Regions from separate parts of the Thalassobaculum salexigens DSM 19539 genome, predicted to be linked through region 1. Evidence: riboswitches for the same ligand, from Rfam matches in the RefSeq annotation. Region 1 holds a riboswitch; each other region holds the start of a gene.
The links. Region 1 has a riboswitch for thiamine pyrophosphate ahead of G578_RS0119020 (ABC transporter substrate-binding protein). Riboswitches for the same ligand answer to the same signal wherever they lie in the genome.

Region 1 (5,043 bases):
GCAGCACCCTGGCGACCAGCCCGTCGATGCCGGTCGGCAGCAGGATCACCGCGGCGAGCAGCATGATCCCATAGGCCAGCAGATAGGCCTGCTCCAGGCCGCGGAACACCTCCGGCAGCGGGACCAGGATGGCGGCGGCGATCACCGCGCCCCAGGCGCTGCCCCGGCCGCCGACCACGGCGATCGCCAGCAAGGTCACCATGACGTCGAACCGGGCCACGGCGGGCGAGACGACGCCGAGCCCGAGTGCCTGGAACCCGCCGGCGAACCCGGCCAGAGCACCGGCGACGGTGAAGACCAGGAGCCGGGCGCCGACCGGGTCGAGGCCGAGGGCCAGCCCGGCCAGCGGGGCGTCTCGCAGGGTCGCCAGCCGCGCCGCCCGGCCGGATGCCGTCACCCAGCCGAAGACGCAGAGCGCCAGCGCCACCCCGCCCCAGACCACGGCGAGCATCGGCCAGCCGGCGCTGAGATCGAGGCCGAGGACGGTCAGCGGCGGAATGCCGTACAGCCCGTTGGCCCCGCCGGTGATCTCCAGATTGGTGACGGCCAGCAGCACCAGCTGGGCCAGGCCGAGGGTGGCCAGGGCCACGTAATGGGACTGCAGACGGGCGATCGGCACCGCCACCAGGGCTCCGGCCAGGGCCGGAACGACGACCGACAGGCCGAGCCCGGCCAGCGGCGGCCAGCCCCAGCGCACGGTCGCCAGCGCGAGGGCATAGGCGCCGACCGCGAACAGCGCCCCCTGACTCAGCGCCAGCAGGCCCAACCGCCCGAACACCAGTTGGAAGCCGATGGCGGCGATGGCATAGGTGCCGACCAGGGTGGCGATACGCATGGCGTAGTCGTCGCCCGTCGCGATCAGGACGCCGCCCGCCGCCAGCAGCAGCACCGCGTAGAGAATGGCGCGTCTGTTCACTGCGGTCTCATCTCATTGCCGCCTCATCCCGGATAGCTCATGCCCGGCGCCCCTCGGCCTCGCCGAACAGGCCCTGGGGCCGCAGCATGAGCAGAGCCAGCACCCCCAGATACAGCAGCGCCTCGGCCACCAGATAGGAGACGGCGGCGGCGACCAGCACCTCGAAGACGGCGATGAACAGGGCGGCGAGCGCGGCGCCCCAGATCCGGCCCCAGCCACCGACGACCACGGCGATATACGCCTTCAGCATGAAGGTCGCGCCGTCCGTCGGCGTGACGAAATACTGGTGCGACAGCAGCAGCCCCGCCCCGCCGGCCAGCGCCCCGGCCAGCGCGAAGGTGGCGCCGACGGTGATCCGCAGGTCGATGCCGCAGGCCCGCGCCATCTCCGGATCCTGGGCGGCCGCCCGCAGCCGGCGCCCGAAACGGGTCCGGTGCAGCAGGATGTGGACGGCGGCGCAGAGCACGCCGGCCACCGCGATGGTCGCGAGCTGCTGATAGGACAGCGCCGCGCCGAGCAGCTCGACCATCCCGCCGCCGACCAGGGCCGGCCCCACCCGCGGCTGCGGGCCGGCGCCCAGCGCGATCGCATGCTGCAGGATCAGGCCGACGGCGATGGTCGAGATGAAGACCGAGACCGGCGGCGCGCGGCGCAGGGGCACATAGGCCACCCCCGCCAGCGCCAGGCCGGCGATCGCCATGACCAGCAGCACCCCCGGCAGGACGACAAACCCGGGAAGCGGCACTCCCTCCGGCAGGAGAATCGCCAGTGCGACTGCCGCGAATCCGCCGGCCATCACCAGATCGCCATGGGCGAAATTGACCGCGCCCACGGCATTGATGATCAGCACAAAACCCAATGCCGTCAGTGCGTAAGCCGAGCCGAGTGCCAGGGCCGTTGCCAGGAGCTGGAGCGACGTTTCCACCATCGTCGCATTATATCAGCGCGGGGACGCTCAGCGGATACCGTCAACATTGTCGTAGCGCTTCTTTACCGCAGGCACCCGGCTGCGGCCGTCGAAACACAGGATGATGGCGTCATGGGCCATGTTGCCGGTGCCGTCGGACACGTACTCCATGGCGAGACCCTGGTAGCGGTGGCCGGCCAGCCAGTCCTTCACCTCCGGCCCCGTCCGGGCGCCGTCGGCCAGGGCGGCGAGCACCATGTTCATGCCGTCATACTGGGCCAGGGCGAACGCATCCGGCTCGACCTCGAAGCGGGTCCGGTAGGCCTCGGCGAAGGCGGCGAGTTCCGGGCTGCTTTCGGAGACCGGCGACGACGCGCTCTCGGCACAGACACCCGCCAGGGCGGCCGGCTCCACCAGCGCGGCGGTGGTCGGCTGGTGCAGGGCCGAACCGGCGACGATCCGGCCCTCGAACCCGCGCTCATGGGCCTGGCGCACGGCCAGCGCCGTCGGTCCCGAATGCAGCTGCAGCAGGAGTCCGTCCGCCCCGGCCGCCGCGACCCGTTCCAGAGCCGGCACGAAGTCCTTGATGCCCGGATCGATCGCCTCCTCCAGAACCGGCTCGACCCCGAGCCCGGCCAGGACGCGGACCAGCTCGGCCCGCCCGCTCTGGCCGTAGGCGGTGGTCTGGTAGAGGATCGCCGGCTTCTCCATGCCGAGCTCCTCGACCGCGTAGCGCGCCTGGGCCACCTTCACCACCGCGTCGGTCGGGAAGAAGCGGAACACCACGTCATGGCCGAGTTCCGTCAGCTTGGCTGTCCCGGACACCGTAATCAGCGGCACGTCGGCCCGGTCGGCGATCGGCGCCATGGCCAGCATCTGGGTCCCGAAGATCGGTGCCGCGATGGCGACGGGGTTCTGCCGGTCGAGCGCCCGGCGCAGGGCGGTGACGGCGACCTCCGGCGAGGTGGCGGTATCGGCCACGTCATAGGTGACGGTCACCCCGTCCGGCGGATTGTCCAGCGCCAGCAGCGCCCCGTTGCGCTGGGCGGTGCCCTCCAGCGCCAGGAAGCCGGTGATCGGCACCAGGACGGAGACCGCCAGCGGCTCGGCGGCCCGGGCGGGCTGCGCCGCGCCGGCGAGGACCGCCACGGCGGCGCCCAGGGTCATCAGGGATCGGACGAAGGTCATAGGCATAGCGTCTCACTCCTCCGGGTCCGTTGCCGGGGAGGGATCGAGCGTTCGGCGTTCTCGAAGCAAGGAAAATCGACAACCGCCGTGACGACTCCCTCCGCCGGCGCGACCCGGTTCAGGTTCGATGGGTTTGATCTCAGCCCCCATTGAGGAGGCACCCCAGCATCACGCCATGACCATGGGCCTTGGCCCGGTTCGTGTCAAATCACACAATGCGTGCACTTGAACATCATTATTCTCTTTTTTATCGTTCATCGGTCGGGTGCGGTTTCCATACGTTGTTTGGCGACCGCTGGGTTGGGGGACCGCGACATGAAGATGGACACACCGCAAACTTTGCGTATGCCGCCGGACGGGCCCATTCAGGGACCGTCCAGGCGCCAACAATCCATCGCCCGGTTTCTCACCATGCTTCTGCTCGGCCTGGCCCTGCAGAGTGCCGACCCATTCAACTTTCTGACGTACACCGAACGCAAGACGCTCGACCTGTTCAGTTTCGTGATGGGGCCGGAACTCCGCTCGGATTGGAACGAGGAGATGGCGGTGGTGCTGATCGATGACGTCTTTGTCGAGAACCACTCCCAGTGGCCAATGCCCTATATCGACCACGCCCGCGTCCTGAAGAAGATCCTCACTTTCGAGCCCCGGGCGGTGTTCATTGATCTGCTGTTCGCGAAGGACAAGGACGTCAAAGGTATTGTGCCGCTGATACTCGTCCTCAACGAGTACAAACGTAAGAATATCAGCGTCTTCGTCACGTCGGCCGAATCCAGATCCGGGATGCTGCCGCAGATCGCCAATCTTGTGACGCCGGTCACCACCCGCGTGACCCGGAACGAGATCGACTATCAGGATTATCGGCTGTGGCGACAAAGCTCGATGACCAATCAGGCGCCGGCCAATGCTCTGATCGAGTCCTACTGCGAGCGGACACCGGCCGATCCGGCCAGGCACGCGATCTGGGGCGAGGCCTGCAACCGGCTCCTGGAACAAAGAGAACTCAACCTTCACGCCGACCCGATGCTGCTGCTTTGGGGCACCCGCGAGGCTGAGGCCAATCAGAACGCCTTCAAATGTAATCCAACGGTCGGCGAAAACTGGCAGCGCCAGGTGGTCAACTGGTTCTCGCTGGAGCCGGAGGACACGCTGCAGCGGTGCCCGCGCTATCCCACGCTACTTCTGGACAACCTGCTGGGCGGCTTTCCCGACGACAAGCTCGCGGAATATCTGGGCGACAAGGTCGTGCTCTACGGACCGGAGATCGAGGGCGCGACGGTCTGGACCACACCCCCCACCCACGAGGCTCTGTCGGCCACGTATACCCATGCCACAGCGCTGGAGAACCTGCTCATTTACGGCAATGGCTATTTCGTGAAGGACAAGAAGGTCCTGGGGGTCAGTCTCCAGTTTCTATTCGAACTGGCGATCTGGGTAATGCTCTGCCTGATCGTCGCATTCGGCCGCAACGCCGTCTCCTCCGTAGCACCCGGTCCGAACGACACGATCGCCTATCGCTTCCTGTTCGACCTCTCATCCTTCGTGTTGCTCAACGCCGTCGGGATTCTGCTGACGGTCGTCCAGGTCACCGCCTTCAACATCGCTCCGGCGAATCTGCTCGGCATCATCGCGATCGTCTTCGCCATCTCATCCGTGCACAACTCCCAGTACTTCTCCTACCTGGAGGAACGCCTGCAGGTTCTCGTGCGCGCACTGACCGTTCTGCCGCAGCAACCGCAACGCAACCGTCCGTGATAGCTGCCACAGCACGGCCTACCAGGAGGAAATTCACATGACAGGACACTGGAACAGACGGGCCGCAATCCTGCTGCTCATGGGAACCGTCGGAGTCGGGCTGGTGCCCGGATCCGCAACCGGCGAGCAGGTTATGATCAGCAAGCTGCTCAGCAACGATCTGCCGCTCTACCAGCCGGAAACCATGAGCGAGATCAAACGTCTTTCGGCGTCGGCGGCGAGCGCAAAATTCCCACTGCCCGCCAGCCTTAACGACATCGGCATGTACGATGCCACG
Region 2 (5,043 bases), on a different contig from region 1:
CCCAGGCGAGCCTGGACGTCGCCCGGGAGAAGCGCATCTACGCCGACCTGCAGCCGGTCGACCTGAACGGTCCGCTGCCGCTGGAGACGGACAGCGTCGACGGCATTCTCTGCGTCGGTGTGCTCACCTATGTGGAACAGACGCCGCTGCTGCGCGAATGGATGCGCGTGCTGCGACCGGGTGGCGTGGCGGTCTTCACCTGCCGCCAGGATTTCTGGGACACCCGCGATTTCGAGGGCAGCCTGAACGGCCTGGAGACAGAGGGCAGCCTGACGCGCCTGGAGGTCACGGGCCCGATGCCCTATATCCCGGGAAATCCGGATTTCGGGACCAAGATCCAGATCCGATACGGCATCGTCGGCGCAGTTTAGCTGGAGTTACTTTCCGGCAAAGCGCCGGAAAATGGCGCGCCCAGCAGGACTCGAACCTGCAACCGTCCGCTTAGAAGGCGGATGCTCTATCCAGTTGAGCTATGGGCGCCCTGGCGCCACACAAAGCGGCGGCTGGTGGACGTCAGTGGGTCCAGTTGCTGCGGCGGTTGAACGCGAAATTGTCGGCATAGGCCTTCGGCTTCAGAACCCGCTCACGCGGCTCCTGCACCGTGAAGGCGAAGCCGTGCTTGCGGGCGAAGGCGATCGCCTCGTCCTTGCTGTCGAACGGGATGCGGACCTGATTGGTCGTGTCGCCTGCCGACACCCAGCCCATCAGCGGCTCGGGAATGCGGCGGGACTCGGCCCGGTATTCCAGCATCCAGGCGTTGGTCTTGGCCCGTCCCGACTGCATGGCGGTCTTCGCCGGCTTGTAGATCCGCACCATCATCGCAAGGCCGCTCCTCACTCTGTCGCCGTCCAACCCTTTGGCCGGCAAGTATATCCGATGTCGTGGTCGGGGTGGACGGATTCGAACCGCCGGCCCTCTGCTCCCAAAGCAGATGCGCTACCAGGCTGCGCTACACCCCGTGCCCCGACATCCCTGGCAGATGGATATCCGCACAACCCCGGCATCGCAAGCCGAGAGTCGCCTCGCCTTTCCATCCCGACGCTGCCTCCGAACCTCGGATCGCCGGAAATCCGGGGCCTGCGGTCGGGTTCCGACAGTGCGGCCGCGCATGGCTTGCCCAGCCCGCGGCTGTCGGTCACCCTCTGCGCCGCACCCGGTATCCTCTGACGAGACACACATGGCCAACCGATCCCTGACATTCGACGCGACGCTCTACGCCTATCTGACCGAAATCGGCGGTCGCGAGCCCGAGATCGGCGCCCGGCTCCGCGCCGCCACCGCCGCGATGCCCAGCGCGGGCATGCAGATCTCCGCCGACCAGGGCAACGTCATGGCCTTCCTGGTGGAACTGCTGGGGGTGACGCGCGCGGTGGAGGTCGGAACCTTCACCGGCTACTCGGCGCTGCGCATGGCGCTGGCGCTGCCCGAGGGCGGCTCCCTAGTGTGCTGCGACGTCAGCGACGAGTTCACCCGGATCGGTCGTCCGTTCTGGGAAGAGGCCGGGGTCGCAGACCGCATCGATCTGCGCCTGGCGCCGGCCACCGAGACCCTGCAGGCGATGATCGACGGTGGCGAGGCCGGCACGGTCGACCTGATGTTTATCGACGCCGACAAGCCGAACTACGACGCCTATTACGAGATGGCCCTGGTGCTGGTGCGCAGCGGCGGGCTGATCCTGGTGGACAACGTGCTGTGGTCCGGCGCAGTGGTGGACGATGAGGACCAGAGCGACAGCACCCGGGTCATCCGCGCCCTGAACGCGAAGATCCGGGCGGACGAGCGGGTCTCCATGGCCATGCTGGGGATCGGCGACGGGCTGACCCTGGTGCGCAAGCGGGGGTGAGGTCGATCCTGTATTCTCTCAACCGACATCCCGAACGCCACCGAGCTTGATCCGGGGGCGGGTTGGGATGACAGGAGCCAGTCCATTCCGTCGAGCACTCTGCTACCGCATCGCCTCGGAGGTCACCAGCGCCCCCGGGGCCAGGCCCAACCGGTCGGCGGTACCGCCCGGAAGTTCCAGCACATAGCGCACCCGGCGGCGTGAGGAGATCACCGCTTCCGAATGCGGCACCGCGCGCTCGTGGATCTGCGTCACCCGGCCGTCGTCAGAGATGAACAGCATGTCGAGGGGGATCTCGGTGTTGCGCATCCACATGGCGATCCGCTCGCGCCGGGGGAACAGGAACAGCATGCCCCGATCCTCGGCCAACTCCTTGCGGAACATCAGGCCCCGCGCCCGCTCGTCCGGTGAGTCGGCGATCTCCACCTGGAACGGGTGCGCGACCCCCTCCTCGGTCGTGACTGTCAGCGGCACGAGCTCCGCCGCCCAGGCGGCGGCCGGGGCGAGCAACAGGAAGACGGCAAGAACTAGGTTTCTCATGGCGACAGCACGGCCTCGGCCAGACGGTGGATCTCGTCGCGGACGGGGCCGCGATTCGGCGGATCGGCGATCGTGGTGAACCAGTGCTCCGGCGGGTTGCGGCCGCGGCTGTGGTTCCATTCCAGGCCCCGCAGCACGTCCTCCGCGGCGCCAAAGGTCGGCACGTCCGGGTCGATTCCGTTCAGGGTCGCCCAGATCCCGGTCCAGGCCCGGGCCACCGACCAGGGATTATAGCCGCCGCCGCCGACCACCAATACCCGGGGCGCGCAATGCACCAGCCGTTCCACCGCCGCCCACAGGGCGCGGTTGGACAGGTCCAGCTTTGCCTGCGGGTCGTCGGCAAGGCCGTCGGCACCGGTCTGGATCACCAGCGCATCGGGGAAGAACCGCTCGACCAGGGGTGCGACGGCGGTCTCGACAAGCACCTCCAGCTCGCTGTCGTTGAAGCCCTGGGGGACCGGCAGATTGCGCGCGGTCCCGCCGGCCCGGTCGTCCACGGCGCCGGTGCGCGGCCAGCGCCCGGCCTCGTGCACCGAGACGGTCAGCACCCGGTCGTCGTGGTGGAAGGCGTCCTGCACCCCATCGCCGTGATGGGCATCCAGATCCACATAGGCGACCCGTTCCAACCCGTGGTCGAGCATGGCGAGGATGCCGAGCACCGGGTCGTTGAAGAAGCAGAACCCCCAGGCCATGGCGCGCCGCCCGTGATGGGTGCCGCCGGCGAGGGAATGGATCACCCCGCGCTCCACCCCAGCCAGCAGGGTTCCCGCGAGAATCGAGGCCCCCGACGATGTGGCCGGACGGCGGAAGATCTCGGCGAAGACCGGGTTGCCGTTGCGGCCGATATTGTAGCGGTCTCGGATCTCCTCCGAGACGTGCCGGGTGCGCTCCGCCTCGGCCACCGCGGCAATATAGTCGGGGTCGTGAAACCGGGTGAGCTGCTCGGGTCCGGCCTGCAGGCAGTCGAGATACTGCCCCTCGTCCAGCCAGCCCAGGGCCCGGGCCAGGTCGACCACCGGCGTTACCCGCTGAATAGAAAGTGGGTGGCGGCGGCCATAGACCGAATGGCGGTAGATCTCGTTGGCGATCAGGATCGGCCGGCGCGGAAAGGACGGCGGCGGCGGCTTCAGCACACCCGCGGTCCAGGCCGGGTCGCGCCGGGCGATCACCGACGGGTCGACGATCGGGCTTTGGTCTGAGGGGCTGGCCATGTCCATGTGCCGGACTCTGGAGCGCGCACAGCCGGTTGCCAAGTGGCGAGAGCCCAATCGATCAGATCGCGGATTGCCAAGTCCGCCCGCCCGGTCCATTCTCCGCCTCGCCACTTCGGGGGAGCCGCATCCAGCGGCTGAGAGGTCCGATCTTCGGACGACCCCAGGAACCTGATCCGGTTTGTACCGGCGTAGGGAGCAAGGAGGCTTGCATGCGCGCGAGCGCACCCGCCTATTCGTCAGACAGTCCCCTCGTGAAACGGTTGCGGCCGCTCGCCATCGCCGCCGGTCTGATCATGGCCTGGCAACTGGTCGTCTGGCTGAGCGGCGTGCCCGCCTTCATCCTGCCGGGGCCGGCCGAGGTCGCCGCGACCTGGGTGAAACGCGCGCCGACCATCCTGCATCATGCCGGCATCACCATGCTGGAGATCGTGCTGGGCCTGATGATCGGGGTGCTGGTCGGGCTCGCGACGGCGGTGATGCTGTCGGAATGGCGCCGCCTGCGGCCCTGGCTGCTCCCGATCCTGGTGATCAGCCAGGCGATCCCGGTCTTCGCGCTGGCGCCGATCCTGGTGCTGTGGCTCGGCTACGGCATGGCCAGCAAGGTCGCCATGGCCGCGCTCATCATCTTCTTTCCCGTCACTTCCGCCCTGTATGACGGGCTGCGCCGGGTCGATCCGCTGTGGCTGGAGGCCGCGCGGTCGCTGGGTTGCTCCGGGACGCGGCTGTTCCGCCGGGTGCGGCTGCCGGCCGCCCTGCCCGCCTTCGCGTCCGGCCTGCGGGTCGCGACCGCCGTCGCGCCGATCGGCGCGGTGGTCGGCGAGTGGGTCGGGTCGTCCGCGGGTCTCGGCTACCTGATGCTGCACGCCAATGCGCGGCTGCAGATCGACCTGATGTTCGCCGCCCTCCTCACCCTCGCCCTCATGGCGGTGGCGCTCTACGCCATCGTCGATGCCCTCCTGCGCCGCGCCGTGGCCTGGCAGCCCGGCGAGGCCGAGTCCTGACCAAACATGCCAATCGGAGAGAAACGCATGCGCTTCCTGCTCGCCCTGCTACTCGCGCTTACCCTCGCCACACCGGCGCGGGCGGCCGACAAGCTGACCGTCCTGCTAGACTGGTTCGTGAACCCGGATCACGCCCCGCTCTTCGTCGCCGAGGCCATCGGCGCCTTTGAGGCGGAGGGGCTCGAGGTGGAGATGATCGCCCCGGCCGATCCGAACGACCCGCCGAAGCTGGTCGCCGCCGGAAAGGCGGAGGTCGCCATCTCCTACCAGCCGCAACTCCATATCCAGGCGGATGTCGGCCTGCCTCTGGTGCGGTTCGGCACGCTGGTCGCCACGCCGCTGAACACGCTGGTGGTGCTGGAGGACGGCCCGATCAAGGAAATCGCCGACCTGAAAGGCCGCAAGATCGGCTTCTCCGTCGGCGGCTTCGAGCACGCGGTGCTGG
Region 3 (5,043 bases), on a different contig from region 1:
TGACCGTGCTGACCAAGACCGCCGGCGGCAGTCCCGAGGTCGGCGGCCAGCAGATCCCCGAGCTGCCGCCGGGCCATCCGCTGCACGACTTCTTCGACAAGTTCTTCGGCGGTCAGCCGCCGATGGGCCAGCCGCCGATGGGTCAGCAGCAGGCGCCCCGTCAGGCGCGCGGCCTCGGCTCCGGCTTCATCATCGACGCCGGCGGCACGATCGTCACCAACAACCACGTCATCGACGGGGCGGAGGAGATTACGGTCGTGCTGGACGACGGCACCGAGCTCGACGCCACCCTGGTCGGACGCGACCCGAAGACCGATATCGCCGTGCTGAAGGTTTCCAGCGACACGCCGCTGCCGACGCTCCCCTGGGGCGACAGCGACCAGCTCGAGGTCGGTGACTGGGTGGTCGCCATCGGCAACCCGTTCGGTCTCGGCGGGACGGTGACGTCCGGCATCGTCTCGGCCCGTGGCCGCGACATCAATGCGGGTCCGTATGACGACTTCATCCAGGTCGACGCGGCGATCAACCGCGGCAATTCCGGCGGCCCGCTGTTCAACACCGACGGAAAGGTCGTCGGCATGAACACGGCGATCTTCTCGCCGAACGGCGGCAATATCGGCCTCGGCTTCTCCGTGCCGGCCAATCAGACCCGGGCGATCGTCGCCGAAATCCTGGAGAAGGGCTCGGTGGAGCGCGGCTTCATCGGCGTGCGCATCCAGCCGGTGACGCCGGAGATCGCCGACAGCCTGGGCCTCAACTCCGAGGACGGCGCGCTGGTCGCCGATGTCGACCCCACGGGTCCGGCCGGCCAGGCGGGCCTGAAGGCGGGCGACGTCATCCTGCGCTTCGGCAACACCGCGATCACGGAGGTCCGCGACCTGACCCGCGCGGTGGCCGACGTCGATCCGGGCGAGAGCGCCAACCTGACCGTCTGGCGTGACGGCACGGGCCGCGACCTGGCGGTCGAGGTCGGTTCCTTTCCGAAGGCCGAGCAGATGGCCGAGGCGACCACCGGCGCTCCCGACGCCGAGGGTCTCGAGGTCGCACCGCTCGGTGTGACCCTGGGCGACCAGGAGGAGGGTGCCGTCGTGCTCTCCATCGCGCCGAACGGCGCCGCCGAACTGCGCCCCGGCGATGTGATCGCCGCGGTCGGCCAGTCGCAGGTCGCCAATGCGAAGGAGGCCCGGGCCGCGATCGACGCGGCGAAGTCCGGGCACAAGAAGTCCGTGCTCCTGCTGGTCCGGCGTGACGGCCAGCAGCGCTACGTGGCGGTGCCGTTGCGCGACGCGTAAGTTACCGGCACCTTTAGGGCCGTGCACCGTGTATCCCCAGCGGTGTGCGGCCCTTTCACCCCGAGCGGTGCGCGACCCTTTCGCGTCGTGCCGGAGCGTCGCGTCCATGGATATCAGACAGCTCCAGTACCTCGTGGCGCTCGCCCGCGAGCAGCATTTCACCCGCGCCGCCGAGGCCTGCGGGATCACCCAGCCCACCCTGTCCGGCCGCATCCGCCAGCTCGAGCATGAGCTCGGCGTTCCCATCGTGCTGCGCGGCCAGCGCTATATCGGCCTGACCAACGAGGGCCAGCACATCCTGAAATGGGCGCAGCGCATCCTTGAGGATTGCGACAGCCTGCGCGACGACCTCTCCGCCCTGTCCGGTGCGCCGGAGGGCCGGATGGTGCTCGGCGTCATTCCCTCCGCGCTGGCCGCCGTGCCGCCGCTGACCGAGTTGCTGCGCCGGCGTTTTCCGAAGCTCACCTTCAGCATCCGCTCGCAATCCTCAAAGGACATCGAGCGGCATCTGGCGGAGTTCTCCATCGATGCCGGTATCACCTATCTCGACAGCGAGCCGATCGACATCACCTCCTCGCAGCCGCTGTACCGCGAGCGCTACCGGCTGGTGGTGCGCGAGGACCATCCGCTCGCCGGCCGCGACAGCGTCGCCTGGGCCGAAGCCGCGGAACACGCGCTCTGCGCGCTGACCCCGGACATGCAGAACCGGCGGATCATCGACCGCGCCTTCGCCAAAGCCGGCTGCCATCCGCATCCGGAGATCGAGAGCAATTCGGTGATCAATCTCTGCGCCTATGTGCAGACCGCCGGCCTGGTCAGCGTGCTGCCCGAGGCCCTGACCCGGGTGGTCGGGGAGGGGGCGCGCCTCCGGGCGATTCCGCTGGTGGAGCCGGTGGTGGAGCACATGATCGGCGTCGTCGCGCTGGACCGCGAGCCGATGTCGCCGCTGGTCGAGATGCTGCTGGAAGCGGCGAAGGGCTATCCCGACCCGTTGGCGCCGTAGCGGGAATACGGCGCTCCTGGTCTGGTTGTCGCGCAGGTCGGTTTGCCGTATAGAAAGATCGGACCGGATCGTAATTTTGATCCCAGAAGGGCATATCGATGGTTACCAGATCCGTCCGCCCCGGTGTGCGCGGTATCGCCGACGACGCGGGATCGGCCGTCCCGCCGAAACCGGGAGAGTGGGATTGGACCGTCTCCCTGATCGACCCGATGCTTCAGGGTCTGCTGCAGACCTGGCAATCGAAATGCCGGCACGGAATGCTCCCGGCGCGTCGCGATTTCGATCCGCTGGACATGCGGGACTGCCTTGGCTGGCTTTTCGTGGCGCAGGTCGAGCCGGAGATCGACGACTTCCGCTACACCCTGATCGGCACCGAGATCACCGAGCATGTCGGCCGCGACAATACCGGCCGCCGGATCGGTGAGGTGTTCGGGCCGGCCGGGCTCGACCTCTACAGCCAGGTCCGCGATTCCCAGCGGCCGGTCCGGGTCTGGGGCGTCGTCGATTGGCTCGACAAAGAGCACAAGTCCTACGAGACCCTGCTGCTTCCCCTGGCGGATGACGGCAGGACTGTGGACCGGTTCATTGGTGCAATGGTGTTCGGCTCGGCGAAGTAGGGCCGCGCCCGGCGGAACAACAGCCATCTTGCGAACTCCCGGTTCCGTCGCCACGTTGAGAGCACGCACGGGGGCGTCCGCATCTGCGGGCTGAGAAGTACCCTTCGAACCTGAACCGGATCATGCCGGCGGAGGAAGTTGCGGGTCCGTCGACTGGAGGCGGGCGCCGCTTCGGCCCCGGTGGCGGAAAGGCTCCTATGAAAAGCCCAGGCACGCACCTGAAGACCCTGCGGGACACCGCCCCGCTGGTGCAGAACATCACCAATTTCGTCGCCATGAACGTGGTCGCCAACGCCCAGCTCGCGGTCGGCGCCTCTCCCGCCATGGTGCATGCCATCGAGGAGGCGGCCGAGTTCGCCGGACTCGCCGGTGGGCTGACGGTGAATATCGGCACCGCCGATGCCGGGTGGGAATCCTCCATGGTGGCTGCCGCCCAGGCCGCCTCGGCGGCGGACAAGCCCTGGGTGCTGGACCCTGTGGCGGTGGGCGCGACCGGCTTCCGCAACCGTCTGGCCGCCCGGCTGCTGGCGCTGAATCCGACGGTGCTGCGCGGTAATGCCTCGGAGATCCTGGCGCTGAGCGGCGAGGTCGCCAGCGGCAAGGGGGTGGATTCCGGCGACCCGGTCTCCGCCGCCGAGGATGCGGCCCGGTATCTGGCGCAGCGCACCGGCGGCGTTGTGGCGGTCAGCGGCGCCGTCGATTTCGTCACCGATGGTGACCGCGCCGTGCGGATCGAAGGCGGCGACCCCCTGATGGGCCGGGTGACCGCCATGGGCTGCGCGCTGACCGGCGTGGTGGGCGCCTTCCTGGTCGGCCAGAAGCCGTTCGAGGCCACGGTCGCCGCCCATGCCTGTTTCGGCCTAGCCGGGGCGATTGCCGCCGCGCGTGCCGGCGGGCCGGGCAGCTTCGGCCCCGCGCTGTTGGATACGCTGCATGCGATGACCCCGGAGCAGCTCGACGCCGAGGCCGGGATCGCGGCGGTGTGAGCCTTGGCCCGCTGCGGTCGGGCCCGGTTGGGCCTCGGCCACGCGTCGGGTCATCGGCTAATCACCGGGCGTTGACGAAGCGGGGAGATAAAGAATGGCGATCGACTGGAGCCAGTCGGCGGAGGATGTGGACTGGCGGGAACTGGCGGACCTGGTCCGCGCGGCCCCTCTGGGCGACAAGACGTCCGAGTTTCTGCGCACGGTGTTCACCAACAGCCTGTACCGCGAATTCGCCCGCGAGGACGGCCGTCTGGTCGCCGCCGGGCGGGCGCTGTCGGACGGGGCGGACTGCGCCTATCTCGGCGATATCGTCGTGCTGCCGAGCCACCAGGGCCGGGGGCTGGGCGGTCAGGTGATCCGCCGCCTGCTCGACCGGGTGCGCGATCACCGCAAGATCCTGCTCTACGCCGTGCCCGGCAAGGAGCCGATCTACCGCAAATACGGCTTCCGGCGGATGACGACGGCGATGGCGATCTTCGAGGATCAGCCGGCGGCGTTCGACCGGGGGTATCTGACGGAGGCCTGAGGGACGCGTCGCTCTCCACCCGCACACTCCTCCGTCTTCCCGGGCCTGACCCGGGACCCAGGGCTAGGGCCGCTGGAACTTTGAGGACTTGCAGCCGGCGCTCCGGCAAGCGTCGCCCTCGGTCCCGGCGCGGGGCCGGGAAGACGGGATGAAAAGGTGGGGAGGGGAGATCGTTTGGCTGGGGCATCCTGAGCATGCCCCCACCCGCACACTCCTCCGTCTTCCCGGGCCTGACCCGGGACCCAGGGCTAGGGCCGCTGGAACATTGAGGACTTGCAGCCGGCGCTCCGGCAAGCGTCGCCCTCGGTCCCGGCGCGAGGCCGGGAAGACGGGATGAAAAGGTGGGGAGGGGAGATCGTTTGGCTGGGGCATCCTGAGCATGCCCACGCCCGTACTCCATCGTCTTCCCGGGCCGGACCCGGGACCCAGAGTTGGGGCCGCTGGACCTGTGGGGACGTGCCGCCGGCGCTCCGGCAAGCGTCGCCCTCGGTCCCGGCGCGAGGCCGGGAAGACGGAGGTTTGAAGGCGGGGCGGCACCTTGGCTTCCTCCCGTACCGCGCCGCTTCCGTACCGCCACTCTCCCGCACCGCACCATAGAGCGCGTCTATCAACACATTGA

Region 2: linked by a shared signal. The riboswitch ahead of G578_RS0113975 (ABC transporter permease) and the one ahead of G578_RS0119020 (ABC transporter substrate-binding protein) in region 1 are both predicted to bind thiamine pyrophosphate.
Region 3: linked by a shared signal. The riboswitch ahead of thiM (hydroxyethylthiazole kinase) and the one ahead of G578_RS0119020 (ABC transporter substrate-binding protein) in region 1 are both predicted to bind thiamine pyrophosphate.

What each region holds. Positions count from the first base shown of each region.
Region 1 is NZ_KE384094.1:814,119-819,161, forward strand. It holds gene G578_RS27090 (branched-chain amino acid ABC transporter ATP-binding protein/permease) at 1-916, opposite strand, end outside; gene G578_RS0119015 (branched-chain amino acid ABC transporter permease) at 954-1,844, opposite strand; gene G578_RS0119020 (ABC transporter substrate-binding protein) at 1,872-3,017, opposite strand; TPP riboswitch at 3,089-3,186, opposite strand; gene G578_RS0119025 (CHASE2 domain-containing protein) at 3,327-4,766, shown strand; gene G578_RS0119030 (hypothetical protein) at 4,804-5,043, shown strand, end outside.
Region 2 is NZ_KE384093.1:2,053,914-2,058,956, reverse strand. It holds gene G578_RS0114010 (class I SAM-dependent DNA methyltransferase) at 1-371, shown strand, start outside; tRNA gene G578_RS0114005 (tRNA-Arg) at 404-480, opposite strand; gene G578_RS0114000 (ETC complex I subunit) at 514-837, opposite strand; tRNA gene G578_RS0113995 (tRNA-Pro) at 883-959, opposite strand; gene G578_RS0113990 (class I SAM-dependent methyltransferase) at 1,178-1,843, shown strand; gene G578_RS0113985 (DUF192 domain-containing protein) at 1,946-2,383, opposite strand; gene G578_RS0113980 (acetoin utilization protein AcuC) at 2,380-3,594, opposite strand; TPP riboswitch at 3,702-3,810, shown strand; gene G578_RS0113975 (ABC transporter permease) at 3,807-4,598, shown strand; gene G578_RS0113970 (ABC transporter substrate-binding protein) at 4,626-5,043, shown strand, end outside.
Region 3 is NZ_AUIR01000012.1:20,736-25,778, reverse strand. It holds gene G578_RS0100135 (DegQ family serine endoprotease) at 1-1,292, shown strand, start outside; gene G578_RS0100130 (LysR family transcriptional regulator) at 1,399-2,295, shown strand; gene G578_RS0100125 (PAS domain-containing protein) at 2,394-2,912, shown strand; TPP riboswitch at 2,972-3,067, shown strand; gene thiM (hydroxyethylthiazole kinase) at 3,110-3,898, shown strand; gene G578_RS0100115 (GNAT family N-acetyltransferase) at 3,993-4,424, shown strand.